2 regions of the Streptomyces yerevanensis genome follow, and region 2 is predicted to be linked to the other one. Evidence: predicted binding sites of a transcription regulator. Region 2 holds the regulator's gene; the other holds the start of a gene.

Region 1 (10,308 bases), on a different contig from region 2:
CGCACCCGCCGCTGCGCATGGTCGATCTCCAGCTCGCCCAGGCGCAGGATGCCGGAACGGGGAGTCGACGCGGCGACCACGGCGCGCTCCACGCGGCGCAGCAGCACGTGTACACGCGCGGCCAGCTCACGCATGGAGAAAGGCTTCGTCATGTAGTCGTCGGCGCCCACGCCGAGCCCGACCAGCATGTCCGTCTCGTCGTCGCGCGCGGTCAGCATCAGCACCGGCACCGGTCGCTGCGCCTGCACCCGACGGCAGACCTCCAGGCCGTCGAAGCCCGGCAGCATGATGTCGAGGATCAGCAGGTCGGGCTGCCAGGCCTCGGCCGTGTCGACGGCGGCCGGTCCGTCACCTGCGGTCTGTACGAGAAATCCCTCGGCACGCAACCGGGCGGCGATGGCGTCCACGATCGTCGGATCGTCCTCGACCACCAGCACCCGGCGCTGTGCGCCCGGCGTGGCCGCCGTGCCGTTTTGGGATGTGTGGGTCTGCTCCATCGCCCGCCCCTGAAGTGTGCTTTCCGGAATCGTGGGGGTGATTCCATGACTGCGCTTGACGCTTGAATGATCCGCGTCGGTGAGCAGAGTACGGGCAGTTACCACCGCTCGGCTATCCAGGCCCGACCGCGAGATGCACGACGTCCGGAACGCCCCGGGCAACCGGGATCTCTTCGGTACGCACCTGCTGGAACCCGGCATTCCGCAAGGTTCCCTCGAAATCAGACGAGGGCTGGGCCGACCACACGGCCAGCACCCCACCTGGCCTCAACAACCTTGCGCACGCGGCGAGTCCGGCCGCCGAATAGAGGCTTTCGTTGCCCTCCGTCACGGTCCATCCGGGCCCGTTGTCGATGTCCAGGCACAGCGCGTCGTATGTGTCCGATGTCTCATTGACGTAAGCGACCAGGTCGTCTTCGACGATCTCGGTACGCGAATCCGCGAGCGCGGCTGCCGAGATTTCCGCCAGCGGCCCCTCCAGATGCCAGTCGATGATCGCCCGCTCCCGCTCGACCACCGCGATACGTCCCCATCGCGGATCGGCGGCCGCGTGCGCCAGCGAGAACCCGACGCCCAGTCCGCCGATCAGCACGCTCGGCTCGGGACGATCGTCCAGGGCATCGCGAGCGGCGTCGATGAGCAGCCGCTCCGAGCGGCCGTCCGACGTGTCCATCAGGAAGCACCCGTTGGCGATGATCTGCAGCAGTTCGCCGTGCCGGCGCAGGACGACTTCGCCGTACGGGCCGTCGCGGCGGTCGATGACTACGGGAGCTTCCGGGTCTACGGGGGTGTCGTACGGGGTGGTCATGGGGCCATCCTGGCAAGTCGCTCCGGCGAGGGGCAGCCGAATTGGCGGGGCCACGTGGCGTCGGTCTTGCGAGGGCGGCGTTGGCCGGGCCCGGCAGGTCAGTCGGCGGAGCGGAGGTCGGTGACGAGGTGGAAGCGTTCCAGGACTGCGAGCGTTGTGTCGTCCACGGTGAAGTCGGAGTCCTCCAGTGCCGCGCGCATCTCCTCGCTGTGCCAGAACTGCTCGTGGCCCGCCCGCCACTCGGCCACGCTGGTGTAGCCCTCACCTTCGTCCACCGCGTGGGCGAGATCCACCTGCGCCAGCGGTACGACGCGGACGTCGGTCACCTCGATGACTCCCACCGGCCGGTCGTCGGAGTCGACGACCATCGAACGGCTCCCCACCTCGGGCAGTGGCTCACCCTCGTGCTCGTAGTCGACGAGAAGCCCCGTCGTGGACGTCTTGGAACCGTCGAGGATCGCCGCGACGAGCCGGTCGCGCAGCGGGCCGGGGAAGACGAACTCGGCTCTGGGCAACGATGCGAGGTCTTCGGGCGAGGCCGAGTCGGTCGTCATGCGGTCACGGTAATCCGTGCCCGGTCACCTCTCCCGGAGGGGAGGGGGAAGGGGCGTGCGCGCGGAAATGTGACAGTGATGGGGGAGGGTGTCACATTTTCCGGACCCACCTGCCGGTGGGCAGCCGCGCTCGATGGAGCGCAGTCGCCCGCTTGGGCCGAGCCGATAGCGTGCGGCCATGGCCGAACACGCGGAGCGCCCGCTGCTCTTCCTGGACGTCGACGGAACCCTCCTGCCCTACGGGGGAGCGCGCCTTCCCTCGGCGCTTGAGGACTGGGACGCCTGGCAGGACGTATCGAATCCCCAGTTGGCGAAGATCGACCTCGCGCATGGTCCGCGTTTGCTGGCGCTGCCCTGCGCCCTGGTGTGGGCCACCGCGTGGATGGACGACGCCAACGAGGTGATAGCTCCGCTGCTCGGGCTGCCTGAACTTCCGGTGGCGGACCTGCCCGACGCGCCGGAGGAAGACGAGGCAGGAGTGCTGCACTGGAAGACCCGAGCCCTCGTCCAGGCTGCGGCGGGGCGGCCATTCATCTGGGTCGACGACGAGATCACCGACCTCGATCGCGCCTGGGTGTCAACGCACCACCCAGGGCAAGCACTTCTCCACCGTGTCGATTCAACGATCGGCCTCATTGATACGGACTTTGCCGTACTCGATGACTGGCTGCGCGAAACGTGCGGTTCGCCCCGGAGCCTGAGTTAAGAGCTCGGCGATGCCCCGCCGCACCCATCAGCCCGACTCACGCGTCTCGGTCGGCTCCCCGAGCCACACGCTCCAGTCGGCTTCGATGGTTCTCCCACCATGCCGAGTCACCCGGCGGCATGCTGTCGTTGCCCTTGTTCATCCCCACGGCGCCGTCCATGAGTTCTCGGACGATGTCGGCGTGCCCGGCGTGCCGGTGCGTATCGGCGATCACGCGCACGACGGCGTGGTGCAGCGTCACCTCGTCCCTGCCGTCGGGCCACCACGGCACCCTGCCGATCGTGTCCAGTGCCAGCGCGTCGATCGTCGCGTCCGCGTGCGCCCACGCCCGGCGGTAGAGCCCCACGATGTACTCGCGTGACTCGTCGGCGGTGGCCCACATGTCGGCGTTGGGCTCAGCATCCTCGTCGAGCCAGGGCAGCGGCTCGCCGGACGGCCGTCCGAAGGTGTCGCCGAGGTAGCCCAGCTCCGCGGTTGCCGCGTGTTTCACCAGGCCCAGGAGGTTGGTGCCGGTCGGCGTCAGTGGGCGGCGGGTGTCGTACTCCGAGAGCCCTTCGAGCTTCCACAGCAGGGCATCGCGGGCGGACTGGAGGTAGAAGTGCAGGTCGGCCTTGGGATCCGATGCGGTCATGGGGCCAGTCTGCCGCTCGCGTGATCTTTGTTCGCGGCCTTCCTCAAGGAGGAGGACTCAGGGGTCCGTGATCGCTGACAGCGAACGGTCCCCAGCGCGGGGAACATTCCACAACCCCTGTGCATTGAGTCTGCATAACTCAACTTGACTGCCATAGGGGAGACCATGACTTCGACGTCCACACCGCTCACCCTGCCCGTGCTGCCGCTCGACGAAGAGGTCGTGCTGCCCGGAATGGTGGTGCCCCTGGACCTGAACGACGCCGATGTACGAGCCGCGGTGGAGGCCGCGCAGGCCGCCGCACGTTCCAGTGGGAGTAGCAAGCCGAAGGTGCTGCTTGTTCCACGCATCGACGGGACATACGCGAGTACGGGTGTGCTCGGGACCGTCGAGCAGGTCGGCCGGCTGGCCGACGGTGACCCGGGTGCGCTGATCCGCGGGCGTGGGCGGGTGAAGATCGGGGCCGGGACCACCGGGCCCGGAGCCGCGCTGTGGGTCGAGGGGACCCGGGTGGACGAGAGCGTGCCCGACCCGCTGCCTGGTCAGGCCACCGACCTCGTCAAGGAGTACAAGGCCCTCGCCACCAGCTGGCTGCGCAAGCGTGGTGCCTGGCAGGTGGTCGACCGTGTGACGGCGATCGATGACGTGTCCGCCCTGGCCGACAACTCCGGGTACTCGCCTTTCCTGACCACCGCGCAGAAGGTCGAGCTCCTCGAGACCGCCGACCCCGTCGCCCGCCTCAAGCTCGCCACCGAGCAGCTTCGCGAGCACCTCGCCGAGCAGGACGTCGCCGAGTCCATCGCCAAGGACGTACAGGAAGGCGTCGACAAGCAGCAGCGCGAGTTCCTGCTGCGGAGGCAGCTCGAAGCCGTCCGCAAGGAGCTGCGCGAGCTGAACGGTGAGCAGGAAGGCGAGGAGTCCGACGACTACCGGGCCCGCGTCGAGGCCGCCGACCTTCCGGAGAAGGTCCGTGAGGCCGCCCTCAAAGAGGTCGACAAGCTGGAGCGGTCGAGCGACCAGTCGCCCGAGGGCTCCTGGATCCGGACCTGGCTCGACACCGTGCTCGAGCTGCCCTGGAACGAGCGCACGCAGGACGAGTACGACATCCAGGGCGCCCAGGCAATCCTCGACGCCGAGCACGCCGGGCTGCAGGATGTGAAGGAGCGGATCACCGAGTACCTGGCCGTGCGCAAGCGGCGCCTGGAGCGAGGGCTGGGAGTCGTGGGCGGTCGCCGTGGCGGTGCCGTGCTCGCGCTCGTCGGGCCGCCCGGTGTCGGCAAGACCAGCCTCGGCGAGTCCGTCGCGCACGCGATGGGGCGGAAGTTCGTACGGGTCGCCCTCGGCGGCGTACGCGACGAAGCCGAGATCCGCGGTCACCGGCGTACGTACGTGGGCGCGCTGCCCGGTCGTATCGTCCGCGCCATCAAGGAAGCCGGGTCCATGAACCCGGTCGTGCTCCTGGACGAGATCGACAAGGTCGGCTCCGACTTCCGGGGCGACCCCGCCGCCGCCCTGCTCGAAGTCCTCGACCCCGCCCAGAACCACACCTTCCGCGACCACTACCTGGAGGTCGAACTCGACCTGAGCGACGTGGTGTTCCTGGCCACGGCCAACGTCCTGGAAGCCATTCCGGAGGCGCTGCTCGACCGCATGGAACTCGTACGGCTCGACGGCTACACCGAGGACGAGAAGGTCGTCATCGCCCGGGACCACCTGCTGCCGCGGCAGTTGGAGAGGGCCGGTCTTGAGAAGGCCGAAGTCGCCCTGGACGAGAGCGCGTTGCGCAAGCTCGCCGGTGAGTACACGCGGGAAGCGGGTGTACGGAACCTGGAGCGAGCCATCGCACGGCTGCTCCGCAAGGTCGCCGCTCAGCACGAACTCGGCGAGCGGAAGCTGCCGTTCACCGTCGGCGAGGGCGATCTGCGTGAGCTGATCGGCCGGCCGCACCATGTGCCCGAGTCCGCCCAGGACCCGGCCGAGCGTCGTACGGCGGTACCGGGCGTGGCCACCGGGCTCGCGGTCACCGGCGCGGGCGGCGACGTGCTGTACGTGGAGGCGTCGTTGGCCGATCCGGAGACGGGAGCCGCGGGTCTGACCCTCACGGGTCAGCTGGGCGACGTGATGAAGGAATCCGCGAAGATCGCACTCTCCTTCCTCCGCTCGCACGGCGCCGAACTCGAGCTGCCCGTGGCCGACTTGAAGGACCGGGGCGTGCACATCCACTTCCCGGCGGGCGCGGTCCCCAAGGACGGACCGAGCGCGGGCGTCACGATGACGACGGCTCTCGCGTCGCTGCTGAGCGGACGGCTCGTGCGTACGGATGTGGCGATGACCGGTGAGGTCTCGCTGACCGGGCGGGTGCTGCCCATCGGCGGCGTCAAGCAGAAGCTGCTGGCCGCGCATCGGGCCGGTGTCACCACCGTCATCATCCCGAAGCGCAACGAGCCCGACCTGGACGACGTCCCCGCCGAGGTCCTGGAGAAGCTCGACGTCCACGCCGTCACGGACGTCCGCCAGGTGCTGGAGCTGGCGCTGTCGCCGGCTACGAACGGTGCGGCTCCGGAGGTTCCGGTGGCGGCGTGACGGACGCCATCGGGAATGAAGGCCCGGGTCCCCTCGCGGGGCCCGGGTCTTCGGCATACGGCCGGGCGGGGTGGGGGTGGATTTGGGGTTCGTTGCCGGGTGCGGGTCGTGTGTGGCTGGTCGCGCCCACGCGGCGGAGCCGCAAATCGATACAGCCCCGCGCCCCTAAAAGCAAAAGCCTGCGGCTTCCCGCGTCCTGACGGGGCGCACGTGCCCTGGTCTGCTTCTCGGGGCGCCCGCAGCCCGAGCCCGGAAATACCCCCGGAGCTGCGGGAATGACTAAGCTTCGGCCAACTTTCAGGATCGGGAAGCAGAGTCAGGGGCCGATGTGGGCGAGGGCGGAAACGGTGAGGAGCAGCCGTTGCGGTCGGGGCAGGGTGTGGATCAGGAGTTCCTGGCCCTGGAGCGGGAGTTGACCGTTCTCCTGCGGCGCGCGAGGGCCTCCTCCGGGGAGATGGCCCGGGAGGTCCACCCCGATCTGGAGTCCGCCGCGTACGGACTGCTCGCACGCCTGGATGAGCGCAGCGGTCAGCGTGCCACCGAGCTCGCCGCCTTCATCGGCGTCGGCAAGGCCACCATGTCCCGGCAGTTGAGGGCCCTCGAAGAGCTGGGCCTCATCGCCCGCGAGCCCGACCCCGCCGACGGCCGCGCCTGGCTGGTCCACCTCACGGAGGAGGGACGGGCCAGGTTCCGTACGGTCCGGGATGCGCGACGGGCGCGTTACGTGCGCCAGCTCGCGAACTGGGACCGCAAAGAGGTCGCCGAACTGGCCCGGCTGCTGAACCAGTTGAACCGGAGAAGCGAAGGCTGACCTCAGAGGGAGTACGGGTGGATCATAACTCCACGTACACCACCGTCGCGTCATCATGCGTCTTGCTCCGCCCCAGGAACTCCCGCCCCGTATCGGCCCGTTCCAGCTCCCGTACTCGGTCGACGAGCGACTGGCCGCCCTCCTTGCGTACCAGCGTGACGAGGTCGGCCCAGTCGCCCTGGCGGAACTTGTCCACCCAGCGCGTGGCGCCGTCCGTCAGGGCGGTGAGCGTGCGGACGTCGGCGCGCGGGAGCGTGCCGGTCACCGCGCGTGCCGCCACCGAGGGATCCGCGGCGGCCGTGAAGAAGCCGCCCTCCTTGTTGCGGATCGTCGCGTCGGTGATCGCGTGTGTGGCCAGGGAGGCGCGGGGGACGCGGGAGAGGCGGTCGTCGAGGAGCGGGGTGACCGTGCCGGAGGGAGACTCGGCGAGGAGGGCGGAGTCGGACAGGACCAGGTACTCGACCTCGTGCGCGGACCAGCGAGCGAGGACCACAGTGGCCTGAGGGGTTCGTGGGTGAGAAAGGTCACATGTGGTGCGATGGGCGTCAGCGGTTCGCGAGATGGCCTGGCCCAGCACCTCGGTGAGGGGCAGATCTCGGCGTGAAACGGACAGTTCCCCCAGCGCTCCGCCGAGCCGCGCCGTGAACCACGGGACCGAATGCCGACAGTCCACCTCGGTGGCCGGCGGAGTCACACCGTCAAGCACGACAAGCGAGCCGCCCTGACCGGAGGCCGGGAGCCCGGCCGCCGCGTAGTCCTCGTTCGGGCGGGCAGGGTCGCCGGGCACCGAGATCAGTTCCGTACGCATTCGGCCAGTCTGCACGAGCCCTTCACAAGCTTCTTCAAAGGCTGGCAATCGTCGCCGAATTGGCGCGGAGCGGCAGGTCACGCGCCTGAAATGGGGTGGAATAAAAGGCTCCGCCGGGGCGTGGCGGCGCATCTTGCCACCGGCCGCTGTGGGAGTCCAACCGGCCCGCCGCGCAAGGTCGCTGCACTGGCCAGAAGAACTTGCCCACCCCTGCCCCACCGGGGTTCACTCCTTTGGGTGGTGGGTCAGGCGTTGCGCGGCCACCGCCCACCGGCACTGGGAGGGTCGGAAGCCGTAACGGTGGCGACACGTCTGTTTACTGATCGTCACCCGGGCCCATGGGTACACGAGTCAAGAATGCGAGCATCGGTGCAGAAGATGCGGCCTCGGCGCAAAGGCAATCAGACGGCCTCGAACGAGGCCTCCGGGCGCCCGCCGGGCTCCCCGAACTCCCCGGAGCGGGAGCCGGAGCACCCGCGGAACTCCCCGGCGCGAGAGCCCGGTCGCCCCGACCCCGCAGGAAAAGGCCGCCCCGCCCACGTACGCACCCGGCTGATCGTCGCCGTCGCCGTCGTGGCCGCCGCGATCGCCGGAGCCGGTACCCCCTCCATCGTCACCGCCTCCAGCGACCTGAACGACTCCCAGAACCTGGTCACGCTCGCCGATCACACCAAGGACGCGCTGACCCTCGCCCACGCGCTCGCCGACGAACGCGACGAGGTCACCTCCTACATCGCGGCCGGCCGCCCCGACGGCGAAGGCCCCTCCGAACGGCACAGCGCCCGCGTCGACCGGCAGGTCGACGAGCTGAGCACCGAGGAGGCGCCCGCCGAGCTGCGCAAGGACCTCGACGAGATCGCCTCCGTACGCAGAGCAGCGCTCACCGGCGAGAGCACCGCTCTCGAAGCGCATCGGGCGTACTCCGCCGCCATCACCGAACTCCACGGCCTCGCCGAGGACCTGGCCGAGCAGCTGCCGCCCCGCGCGGGCTCCGGCGCGCACGCGCTCGCCGACCTCGACACCGCCGTCCAGCAGGCCGCCGCCACCCGCGGACTGCTCCTCGCCGCGCTGAACGTGCCCACCAGGACCGAGACCGTCACCGACCCGATCACCGGCGAGACCAGCAGGGAGACCACGTCTTCCGCGGCCGACACCAGGACGCGCAACGCCCTCAGCGCCGCCGCCCAACAGGCGAACGTCCGCGAGCAGGCCGCACTCGCCGACTTCCACGACGGCGCGCCCAACACCGACAGCGCCTCGTACTACTCCACGGTGACCGGCCCCGACGTCACCTCCGCCGAGAGGTACCTCGCGACCCTCGTCGACCGGGCGACCCTCTCCGAGTCCGAACTCGGCACCAACACCGAGAAACTGGACGCCGCGCTCTCCGCCCGCGTCGAGTCGATGCGCGGCATCGAGGCATCCCTCAACAGCCAACGGGCCAGGGATCTCGCCCAGTTGCGCGACGACGACGTCACCGCGCTGGAGATCCGTATCGCACTCCTCGGCTTCCTGATGCTGCTCGCCGTCGGCGTCTCCACGGCCATGGCCCGTACGCTCACCCGTCCGCTGGCCGTGCTCCGCCTCGGCTCGGCCCGCCTCGCCGCCGCCCCGGCCACCGAGGAGCCGGTGAAGTTCACCGGCCGCAACGACGAGTTCGCCCAGGTCGTACGCTCCGTCAACGCCCTGCACGCGCACGCCGTCGCGCTCCAGGAGCGGCTGAAGACCCTGGAGAGCGACCGCAAGCACCTCATCGGCGGTCGGCAGCACATGGCCGACGAGCGCGACAAGCTGCGCAGTGAACTCGCCGAGGCCACCGCCCACTTGGCGCAGGTACGGCAGAGCATCCACGGCACCTTCGTCAACCTCTCGCTGCGTACCCTCGGCCTCGTCGAGCGGCAGCTCTCCGTCATCGAGCAGCTCGAGGAGCGCGAGCAGGATCCCGACCGGCTCGGCACGCTCTTCCGTCTCGACCACTTCGCCACCGTCATGCGCCGCCACAGCGAGAACCTGCTGGTCCTCGCGGGCGCCGAACACGGCCACCAGCACCCCGAGCCGGTTCCGCTCATCGATGTCGTACGCGCCGCCGTCAGCGAGATCGAGCGCTACGAACGGGTACGGATCGCCGCGGTGCCGCCACACGCGCACCTCGCCGGGTTCGCGGCGGACGACATCAGCCACCTGGTGGCCGAACTCATGGAGAACGCCACGTCGTTCTCGCCGCCCGACATCCCCGTCGAGGTCTCCGGCTGGCTCCTGGAGAGCGGCGAGGTCATGCTCTCCGTACAGGACGAGGGCATCGGCATGACCACCGAGCGGCTCGACCAGCTCAACGCCCGCCTCTCGGACTTCAGCCCCGATGACAGCTACGACACGTACGACCAGGAGGGCGGCGAGGGTCTCGGGCTCGGCCTGTACGTGGTGGCGCGGCTCGCCCACCGGCACGGCGTACGGGTACGGCTGCGCGAGCAGAAGCAGGGCGGTATCGCGGCGGTCGTGGTCCTGCCCAAGTCGCTGCTCGCCGCCGCACCGGCCATAGCGGTCCCCTCGACGACCCATCCGGCGGTCGGCAGCGCCGGCTCGCTGTCGTTCCCTGGCGCCGACTCCGAGGTCAACTCCAATGTGCTGCACGGCCGTTCGGGCCAATCGAGCGGTTCGAGCCGGGATCCGCTGATCGCGGCGGCGGAGGGGGCGGTACGGGAGGACACCGGCGCCGACGTCGACTCCGACACCGGCGCCGAGGAAGTCGTACGCGCCGAGGAAGTCGTACGCGACGACGAGGCGTCCTACGCGCTCTCCGCACCGGGGGCCGAGCCCGCGCCCACGGAATCCGCTCAGCCCGCAGAGCTCCCGGAGCCCGCTCAGCCCGCAGAGTCCGCTCAGCCGGGCGAGGCACCAGAGCCCGCCCAG
Region 2 (10,308 bases):
CCGTTGAAGTCCGCCACGGGGTGGTGAACCGAGTCCCCGGCCGTCGCCGTCACGGCCGAGAAGAATGTGAGCAGACCGCCCGTCAACGCGGCCGCGGCGGCCGTCGCGAGGGCGATTCTCCGGTGCTTCTTGTGCATGCGGGATTCTCCTGCGGCATGCGGGGACGCCTGGCGGGCGTCCACAGTCAATGGGGTGCGCGTACCGCCCGTGTTCGCCGGGAGTTCTCCTCGGCTTTGCGGGCGGTTGGCGATCAGGAGACCCGTGGAGGGGGCGAAGGGTTGTACGTGACTTCAAGGAATTTATGAGGCTGATGGGACAGCTCGGCTCAGCTCGAAGTCGGCGACGGCGCACAGCAATAACGCGCACGTGACCGCAGCTGTGCGGGAACTCGCGCGGGATCGCTCACCCAAGGTCCAGGTCATCCTCCGTGATGTGCCGTGAGGTGCTGGTGTCCAAGCCCTCCGGGGAGCCCGGAAAGACCCAGAACCCCGTCGTACGGCGCGTGGCGGAACCGTCCTGGGGATGCCGGTTGCCGGAGGCGGCGACCACGTCGAGGCGGCCGTCGCCGTTTACGTCGAGCAGAGGCGGCTTGGAGATCAGGCGGTGGCGGATGTACTGCTTGTCGCCCTCTCCGGGGTCGCGGTTCTCTCCGTCCACACCTGTGGATTCCAGGTCGACCGCCTGGGGTTCGGTGGCTGGGGTGACGTGGGCGAGGTCCGGGATCAGGAAGACGAGCCCGTGGGCGCTGTTGATCGCGGGCGCGCTCAGTACGAGGTCGGGGCGTCCGTCGCCCGTTACGTCACCGACCGCTCGGCCCTCGGTGCCGCCGCAGCAGCGGGAGTTGAGACCGGGGAGGTCGGTCAGGGTGACCGGCGACGCGGAACTCGCCTTTCCTGGCGTGGAGTTGACGCTGACCGTGATCTTCTGGTCGTAGGCGAAGAAGCTCGCCTTGTACAGCTCGTCGTCGCCGTCCCCGTCCACATCCCCGGGATGCCCCGCGAACTCCTCGCCCTGCTCGGACTCCTGCGCCCGTACGAGCCCACGCGCCGTACCGCGGAAGTGGTGCACCCCTCGGACGCTCAGGTCGCCGTCGCCCTCGCTGTCCGGGTCGGTCCACTCGAACCACACGGTCAGCTCGGCGCGCCCGTCGCCGTCGTAGTCCTCGGAGGTGGACTGGTAGGGCGCGCTGTCGGCGGGGGTCGGTCCGGTGAGTTCGGCCTGGCGGGCCGGTTTGCCCGTACGGCGGTCGAAGGGGCCGTGGAAGACGACCCCGGCGGAACGGTCGGGGCCGCCGAGGCGGAAGACGTCGCCGCTGCCGTCCCCGTCGAAGTCGGCGACGCTGCCGAAGTCACCGCCCGCGGGACCGAGTTCGCGCAACGCCTCGCCGCTGATGGCGAGTTGACGTATGCCCGTGAGCCCGCGAGCCCCGCCCCACAGCGCGTACTGCTTGCCGTCGTTCACGGTGACCAGCAGATCGGTGAACCCGTCGCCGTCCAGGTCGGCGCGGTGCAGCCGGGGCATGTTGTCGGCGTCGCGGCCCGGGTGGCCGCCGTCCACGGTGAGGGTCGTACGGGTGCGGGGGTCGGGGCCGTCCGCCGAGCCGTACACGACGTAGACGGCGCCGGTGCGGGCGAGGGCCACGTCGTCGTAGCCGTCGCCGTTGAGGTCGCCCTCGCGGGGGCGGTCCTGTGGCTTTCCGGCGGCGGGGCGGTCGGGGCCCTGGGCGAGGGCGCCGAGCGTGAAGCCGGTGGAGGTGGAGTTCGGGGGCGTGGGGGCGGAGGGCGCCCCCGGCCCCGTACCCCTGCTTCCGCCGCCCCCGGAGCCCTCGCCAACCGTCTCGCAGCCGGCGACGGCGGCGCCCAGCAGGACGGCGCACGCGACCAGAACCGCACGCCTGGAACCCCTTGTCGCTCTCATTCCACGACAACACCCCATGCCCCCGGTTTGAACCAGGGCCATGGGGTGCTTCGTTATCCAGCCGTACCTGTTGCCGACGGGTTGCCGTTACCCGAACCGCTACTTCACCGGCTGCGGCTCCGGCTCGCTCTCCGACTCGGTCTCGCCCGCCGGCGGCTCGTCGTCGACCGGTGTCCTGACCGAGTCGAGCAGCAACTGGGCCACGTCCACGACCTGGATGGACTCCTTCGCCTTGCCATCGTTCTTCTTGCCGTTGACCGAGTCGGTCAGCATGACGAGGCAGAACGGGCAGGCCGTGGAGACGATGTCGGGGTTCAGCGACAGGGCCTCATCAACACGCTCGTTGTTGATGCGCTTGCCGATCCGCTCCTCCATCCACATCCGCGCACCACCGGCGCCACAGCAGAAGCCGCGCTCCTTGTGGCGGTGCATCTCCTCGTTCCTGAGGCCCGGGACCTTGCCGATGATCTCGCGCGGGGGCGTGTAGATCTTGTTGTGGCGGCCCAGGTAGCAGGGGTCGTGGTACGTGATCAGACCCTCGACGGGGGTTACGGGGATGAGCTTGCCCTCGTCGATGAGGTGCTGGAGCAGCTGGGTGTGGTGGATGACCTCGTAGTCGCCGCCGATCTGCGGGTACTCGTTGCCCAGGGTGTTGAGGCAGTGCGGGCAGGTGGCGACGATCTTCTTCGCGGACTTCGGCTTCTTCGACTCCGCGGTGAAGTTGCCCTCGTCGTCCATCTCCTCGCCGAACGCCATGTTCAGCGCGGAGACGTTCTCCATGCCGAGCTCCTGGAACAGCGGCTCGTTGCCGAGCCTCCGCGCCGAGTCACCCGTGCACTTCTCGTCGCCGCCCATGATCGCGAACTTGACGCCCGCGATGTGGAGGAGTTCCGCGAAGGCCTTCGTCGTCTTCTTCGCGCGGTCTTCCAGCGCGCCCGCGCAGCCGACCCAGTACAGGTACTCGACCTCGGACAGGTCCTCGATGTCCTTGCCGACCACCGGCACCTCGAAGTCGACCTCCTTGGTCCACTCCAGGCGCTGCTTCTTCGCGAGCCCCCAGGGGTTGCCCTTCTTCTCCAGGTTCTTGAGCATCGTGCCCGCCTCGCTCGGGAACGCGGACTCGATCATCACCTGGTAGCGGCGCATGTCGACGATGTGATCGACGTGCTCGATGTCGACGGGGCACTGCTCGACGCAGGCACCGCAGGTGGTGCAGGACCACAGCACGTCGGGGTCGATGACGCCGTTCTCTTCGAGGGTGCCGATGAGGGGCCGCTCGGCCTCGGCGAGAGCGGCGGCGGGCACGTCCTTGAGCTGCTCCTCGCTCGCCTTCTCCTCGCCCTCCATGGTCTTGCCGCCACCGGCCAGCAGGTACGGGGCCTTGGCGTGCGCGTGGTCGCGCAGCGACATGATGAGCAGCTTGGGGGAGAGGGGCTTGCCGGTGTTCCAGGCGGGGCACTGCGACTGGCAGCGTCCACACTCGGTGCAGGTGGAGAAGTCCAGCAGGCCCTTCCAGGAGAACTGCTCGACCTGGGAGACGCCGAAGACGTCGTCGTCACCGGGGTCGGTGAAGTCGATGGGCTTGCCGCCGCTGGTCATCGGCTGCAGCGCGCCGAGGGCCGTCGAGCCGTCGGCGTTGCGCTTGAACCAGATGTTGGGGAAGGCGAGGAAGCGGTGCCAGGCGACACCCATGTTGGTGTTCACCGAGACCGTGATCATCCAGATCAGCGACACACTGACCTTGATCATCGCGGTGAGGTAGATCAGGTTCTGGAGCGTGCCGGTGCTCAGCCCCTCGAAGGCGAGCACCAGTGGGTACGAGGCGAAGTACGCGGCCTCGTAGTGCTCCACGTGGTGGATCGCGCCCTCCAGGCCGCGCAGCGTGTAGATCGCGAGGCCGATGGTGAGGATGACGTACTCGACGAAGTACGCCTGCCAGGCCTTGGAGCCCGTGAACCGGGACTTGCGGCCGGCCCGGGAGGGCAGGCTGAGCAGCCGGATGACGATGAGTACGGCGATGCCGATGACGGTCATCACGCCGATGAACTCGATGTACATCTCGAACGGCAGGAAGCCGCCGATGACCGGGAGGGTCCAGTCGGCCTCGAAGAGCTGCCCGTACGCCTGCGCGAGGGTGGGCGGGAGGGTCAGGAAGCCGACCGCGACGAACCAGTGCGCGAAGCCGACGATGCCCCATCGGTTCATGCGTGTGTGGCCGAGGAACTCCTTGACCAGCGTCACGCTGCGGTCCCAGGGGTTGTCGGTCCGGCTGCCGGCGGGAACGGGCTGGCCGAGCTTGAAGTGCCGGACGAACTGGCCGACGGCACGCGCGAGCAGAGCAACGCCGATCACGGTCAGGACCAGCGACACGACGATCGCGGCGAGTTGCATTTGGGGCTCCTCGGGCCTGCGAGGGGTTTCGTCGAGGAGGTCCGCGGAGGCCGTCCCCGAGATTACTAAGCGGTAACTTACGTACTTCTCAGAGTACCCGCATCATGTGCCGCACTGTAGCCAGCGGCGCGGTGATCTGCGCTACTGAGGGTTGCCTCACCGCTCCGCTCGGGTTGGGCGGGTGGGTTCGTTGTCGGCTGCCGGTCCGTCGTGGCTGGTCGCGCAGTTCCCCGCGCCCCTGGGGTGCGTGGGTGGGTCGGGGTCGCGGGCCGGTGCGTCAGCCCGTCGCAGGGCGGGCATACGGCCCGGTGTTGGTACAGGGTGCGGGTTCTCCGAGACCGAAGCTACGCGACGGGCATGCGACGCACCGGCCCACGACCCCTCCCGCCGGAGGGCAAGTGCGGGTCCGTCGTGGCTGGGGGTGAGTGGAGCCGCAGGCTTTTCAGGGGCGCGGGGCTGTGTCAATTTGCGGCTCCGCCGCGTGGGCGCGACCGGCCACGACGAACCCGCACTCGCCCGTGAACCCCAACTCCCCGCCCCTTAGGCGAAAAACGGCCCCTGAAGCTAAGGTTCACATAAAAGTTGAGCCCATCTGACTCAGGCCTTTTGACCCAGCGGTCAGCGTCGTGCACACTTGAGTCTGTCCCACTCAAGTCAGCTGGAGGAAAAAACCATGGCACGTGCGGTCGGCATCGACCTGGGCACGACTAACTCCGTCGTCAGCGTTCTGGAGGGCGGTGAGCCCACCGTCATCACCAACGCCGAGGGCGCCAGGACCACGCCGTCCGTCGTCGCCTTCGCCAAGAACGGTGAGGTGCTCGTCGGCGAGGTCGCCAAGCGCCAGGCGGTCACCAACGTAGACCGGACCATCCGGTCCGTGAAGCGGCACATGGGCACGGACTGGAAGATCGAGCTCGACAACAAGCCGTTCAACCCGCAGCAGATCTCCGCCTTCATCCTGCAGAAGCTGAAGCGGGACGCGGAGTCGTACCTGGGTGAGAAGGTCACGGACGCGGTCATCACCGTCCCGGCGTACTTCAACGACTCGGAGCGGCAGGCCACCAAGGAGGCCGGCGAGATCGCGGGCCTGAACGTCCTGCGGATCGTCAACGAGCCGACGGCCGCCGCCCTGGCGTACGGCCTCGACAAGGACGACCAGACGATCCTCGTCTTCGACCTCGGTGGCGGCACCTTCGACGTCTCGCTGCTCGAGATCGGCGACGGCGTCGTCGAGGTGAAGGCCACGAACGGCGACAACCACCTCGGTGGTGACGACTGGGACCAGCGCGTCGTCGACTACCTGGTGAAGCAGTTCGCCAGCGGTCACGGCGTGGACCTGGGCAAGGACAAGATGGCCCTCCAGCGCCTGCGTGAGGCCGCGGAGAAGGCCAAGATCGAGCTGTCGTCCTCCACGGAGACCTCGATCAACCTGCCCTACATCACGGCGTCCGCCGAGGGCCCGCTGCACCTGGACGAGAAGCTCACCCGCGCCCAGTTCCAGCAGCTGACGGCCGACCTTCTGGAGCGCTGCAAGACGCCGTTCCACAACGTCATCAAGGACGCCGGCATTCAGCTCAGCGAGATCGACCACGTCGTTCTCGTCGGTGGCTCCACCCGTATGCCCGCCGTCGCCGAGCTCGTCAAGGAGCTGACCGCCGGCCAGGACGCCAACAAGGGTGTGAACCCGGACGAGGTCGTCGCCATCGGCGCCGCGCTCCAGGCCGGTGTCCTCAAGGGCGAGGTCAAGGACGTACTGCTCCTCGACGTGACCCCGCTGTCCCTCGGTATCGAGACCAAGGGAGGGATCATGACGAAGCTCATCGAGCGGAACACGACGATCCCGACCAAGCGCTCGGAGATCTTCACCACCGCCGAGGACAACCAGCCGTCCGTGCAGATCCAGGTCTACCAGGGCGAGCGCGAGATCGCGGCGTACAACAAGAAGCTCGGGATGTTCGAGCTGACCGGTCTGCCGCCGGCCCCGCGCGGTGTCCCGCAGATCGAGGTCTCCTTCGACATCGACGCCAACGGCATCATGCACGTGACCGCGAAGGACCTCGGCACGGGCAAGGAGCAGAAGATGACCGTCACCGGCGGCTCCTCGCTGCCGAAGGACGAGGTCGACCGGATGCGCCAGGAGGCCGAGCAGTACGCGGACGAGGACCACAAGCGCCGCGAGGCCGCCGAGTCCCGCAACCAGGGCGAGCAGCTCGTCTACCAGACGGAGAAGTTCCTCAAGGACAACGAGGACAAGGTCCCCGGCGAGGTCAAGACCGAGGTCGAGACCGCCGTCGAGGAGCTGAAGACCGCGCTCAAGGGCGAGGACACCGCCGAGATCCGTACGGCCACCGAGAAGGTCGCCGCGGTCTCGCAGAAGGTGGGCCAGGCCATGTACGCCGACGCTCAGGGCGCGCAGGCCGCGGGCGGTCCCGGCGGTCCTGAGGGTGCCGCCGACGGTGGCGCGCAGGCCAAGGCCGACGACGATGTCGTCGACGCCGAGATCGTCGACGAGGACCGGAAGGATGGTGCCGCGTGACGGAGGAGACCCCGGGTTTCGACGAGCAGCAGCCGCCGCAGGCTCAGCCTCAGCAGCCCGACGTCCCTTCCGGCGCCACCTCTGATGACGCGGAGCCGAAGGCCGCCCCTCAGGAGGGGGCGGCCCCGGCCGGGGACGCGGCAGCAGCCCAGACGGCAGCACAGCAGCAGGTAACGGCCCTGACGGCCCAGCTGGACCAGGTGCGTACGGCGCTCGGTGAGCGCACGGCGGACCTCCAGCGGCTCCAGGCCGAGTACCAGAACTACCGCCGCCGCGTCGAGCGCGACCGGATCACGGTCAAGGAGGTCGCCATCGCGAACCTCCTGACCGAGCTCCTGCCCGTACTCGACGACATCGGCCGCGCGCGGGATCACGGCGAACTGGTCGGCGGCTTCAAGTCGGTGGCCGAGTCGCTGGAGACCGTCGCGGCGAAGCTGGGCCTCCAGCAGTTCGGCAAGGAGGGCGAGCCCTTCGACCCGACGATCCACGAGGCCCTGATGCACAGTTACGCGCCGGATGTCACGGAGACGACGTGCGTGGCGATTCTGCAGCCTGGGTATCGCTTCGGCGAGCGCACCATCCGCCCCGCGCGGGTGGCGGTGGCCGAGCCGCAGCCGGGCGCGCAGACCGTCAAGGGCGACGAGACCGACGCGTCGGCGTCGTCCGACGCCGACGACAAGGAGAACGGTGGCCCGGACGAGGGCTGACGTCGGCGGCGTACGGGGCGTACGAATGAACGTACGGACCGTACGGCGCGTGAGAAGGAAGGAGGGACGTCGAGGATGAGCACCAAGGACTTCATCGAGAAGGACTACTACAAGGTCCTCGGCGTCCCCAAGGACGCCACCGAGGCCGAGATCAAGAAGGCGTACCGCAAGCTGGCCCGGGAGTACCACCCGGACGCCAACAAGGGGAACGCCAAGGCGGAGGAGCGCTTCAAGGAGATCTCCGAGGCGAACGACATCCTCGGCGACCCCAAGAAGCGCAAGGAGTACGACGAGGCGCGCACCCTCTTCGGCAACGGCGGCTTCAGGCCGGGGCCCGGCGCGGGCGCCGGCGGCACGTTCAACTTCGACCTGGGCGACCTCTTCGGAGGCGCACCCGGCCAGGGCGGGGCGGGCGGTGCCGGCGGCGGATTCGGCGGCGGCCTCGGTGACGTCTTCGGGGGCCTGTTCAACCGGGGCGGCGCCACGGGCACCGGCACGCGTACGCAGCCAAGGCGCGGCCAGGACATCGAGTCCGAGGTCACGCTCAGCTTCACCGAGGCGATCGAGGGCGCGACGGTTCCGCTGCGGATGTCCTCGCAGTCGCCCTGCAAGGCCTGTTCGGGCACCGGCGACGCGAACGGCACACCGCGCGTGTGCTCGACGTGCGTCGGCACGGGACAGGTGGCGCGCGGTTCGGGCGGCGGTTTCTCGCTCACCGATCCGTGCCCCGACTGCAAGGGCCGCGGTCTGCTGGCGGAGACCCCCTGCGAGATCTGCAAGGGCAGCGGCCGGGCCAAGTCGTCGCGCACGATGCAGGTCCGGATCCCCGCGGGCGTCAGCGACGGCCAGCGCATCCGGCTGCGCGGCAAGGGCGCGCCGGGTGAACGGGGCGGTCCGGCGGGCGACTTGTACGTCATCGTGCACGTGGGCGCCCACCCGGTCTTCGGCCGCAAGGGCGACAACCTCACGGTGACGGTGCCGGTGACGTTCGCCGAGGCGGCGCTGGGCGGAGAGGTCCGGGTGCCGACCCTGGGCGGGCCGCCGGTCACCCTGAAGCTGCCGCCGGGCACGCCCAACGGGCGGACGATGCGCGCCCGCGGCAAGGGCGCGGTCCGCAAGGACGGCACCCGCGGGGACCTGCTGGTCACCGTCGAGGTCGTGGTCCCCAAGGACGTGACGGGCAAGGCGCGTGACGCGCTCGAGGCGTACCGCGAGGCCACCGTGGGCGAGGATCCACGGGCCGAGCTGTTCCAGGCGGCGAAGGGAGCATGAGGACACCATGGATGGCCGTCGACGCAACCCGTACGAGCTGACCGAGGAAACCCCGGTGTACGTCATCTCGGTGGCGGCCCAGCTCTCCGGTCTGCATCCCCAGACCCTGCGCCAGTACGACCGCCTCGGCCTGGTCTCCCCCGACCGCACGGCCGGACGGGGCCGGCGTTACTCGGCCCGCGACATCGAACTGCTGCGCACGGTCCAGCAGTTGTCGCAGGACGAGGGCATCAACCTGGCCGGCATCAAGCGCATCATCGAGCTGGAGAACCAGGTAGCCGCCCTCCAGTCCCGCGTAGCGGAACTGCAGGCGGCCCTGGAAGGCGCCGCCGCGGCGATGCAGCAGCGAGAGGCCGCGGTCCACGCCTCGTACCGCCGCGACCTGGTCCCGTACCAGGACGTGCAGCAGACGAGCGCACTGGTGGTGTGGCGGCCGAAGCGCCAGCAGTCGGACTAGGGACAGCGCAACAGCGTTGAGGGGCCCGGAGGTTGATCGTCGATCCTCCGGGCCCCTTCATGTCGTACGACACCGGAGGCGTACGACTCCGAAGGGGGCCTTCGTGCCGGGCGGCACCCTCAGGGGATGAGGTCGCCGATCGCTTCGACCGTGAGCATCCACATGGGTTGCGCGCCGGTGCCGAACGCGGCGGCGAGCGCATACCCGAGAGCCGCGTCAGTGGCCTCCACCCGGGCGCCCTCCTTCCACTCGGCCAGGACATGCCCGTCGCCCTCCGAGGTGAAGTCCCCGATGTGCTTCCTGTCCTTCAGCAGCCGGCTGCCCGCGACGGAGTCGGGCACCAGCCGGTAGGCGTGGCCCGCGTGCCGGACGTCGATGCGGTACGAGCGCCGGGTCAGCCGTCCCTTCGCAGGCCTGACGACCGCCTCCTGGCCGTCGACGTCCAGGGTGAGCCGGTCGCCCTTCCGGGTGCCGATCGGGATGTGCTCCTCGGTCCTGGTCCCGGCGACACGGCGCAGGACGATCTCGGGAACCGCCGTTCCCCCGATGGCCAGTTCGCCCTTCTCAGGGTCCAGCCAGACGCTCAGTTCGCCGAACAGGTCGTCCTGGGCGAGGGTTTCGACGGGCATGCGCTTCCTTTGCCGCGGGCACGTGAGTTCGGACAGCGTACGTCGTCGATCACCGCCCCGCCGCCTGCCAGAGCGTCACCGCCAGGGCGATGCAGGACGTGAGGGCGGCCAGGGACGGGAGGGGCCAGCGGGCGCGTTCCAGGGCTTCGAGGCGGGTCTCGTGTTCGTCGAGGGTCTTGTCGGTCTGGTCGGCGCGCTGGAGGAGGAGGGCGAGGTCGCCACGGGTGGTGGCGAAGCCGACGTCGACCGAGCGGCGCAGGCGTTCCAGCTCCAGCGCGACTTCGTCGGCCTCAGTCGTCGTCATGGTCGGCCTCCGCTCCGGCGTCCTCGCGCAGCAGCCGGTCCGTACGAAGCGTCGTTCTGCGCGTGGCATCGGTCATCGTGGTGCTCCTCTCTTCT

Evidence for each region. The regulator HspR, encoded in region 2, represses chaperone genes until heat shock. The targets are predictions, from matches to a motif close to TTGAGNNNNNNNNNCTCAA.
Region 1: the regulator HspR is predicted to act here: its motif matches at 3,321-3,339, upstream of lon (endopeptidase La).

Annotation. Positions count from the first base shown of each region.
Region 1 is NZ_JNWJ01000009.1:195,730-206,037, forward strand. Features, by position in the region: gene OP79_RS12020 (response regulator transcription factor) at 1-497, opposite strand, end outside; gene OP79_RS12025 (spermidine synthase family protein) at 610-1,305, opposite strand; gene OP79_RS12030 (ASCH domain-containing protein) at 1,404-1,859, opposite strand; gene OP79_RS12035 (HAD domain-containing protein) at 2,038-2,565, shown strand; gene OP79_RS12040 (DinB family protein) at 2,603-3,196, opposite strand; gene lon (endopeptidase La) at 3,362-5,779, shown strand; gene OP79_RS12050 (MarR family winged helix-turn-helix transcriptional regulator) at 6,108-6,590, shown strand; gene OP79_RS12055 (protein phosphatase 2C domain-containing protein) at 6,613-7,398, opposite strand; gene OP79_RS12060 (sensor histidine kinase) at 7,756-10,308, shown strand, end outside.
Region 2 is NZ_JNWJ01000021.1:8,906-19,213, forward strand. Features, by position in the region: gene OP79_RS22030 (VCBS repeat-containing protein) at 1-137, opposite strand, end outside; gene OP79_RS22035 (FG-GAP repeat domain-containing protein) at 403-1,917, opposite strand; gene OP79_RS22040 ((Fe-S)-binding protein) at 2,017-4,308, opposite strand; gene dnaK (molecular chaperone DnaK) at 4,982-6,844, shown strand; gene grpE (nucleotide exchange factor GrpE) at 6,841-7,551, shown strand; gene dnaJ (molecular chaperone DnaJ) at 7,627-8,823, shown strand; gene OP79_RS22060 (heat shock protein transcriptional repressor HspR) at 8,831-9,280, shown strand; gene OP79_RS22065 (hypothetical protein) at 9,400-9,909, opposite strand; gene OP79_RS22070 (hypothetical protein) at 9,959-10,213, opposite strand.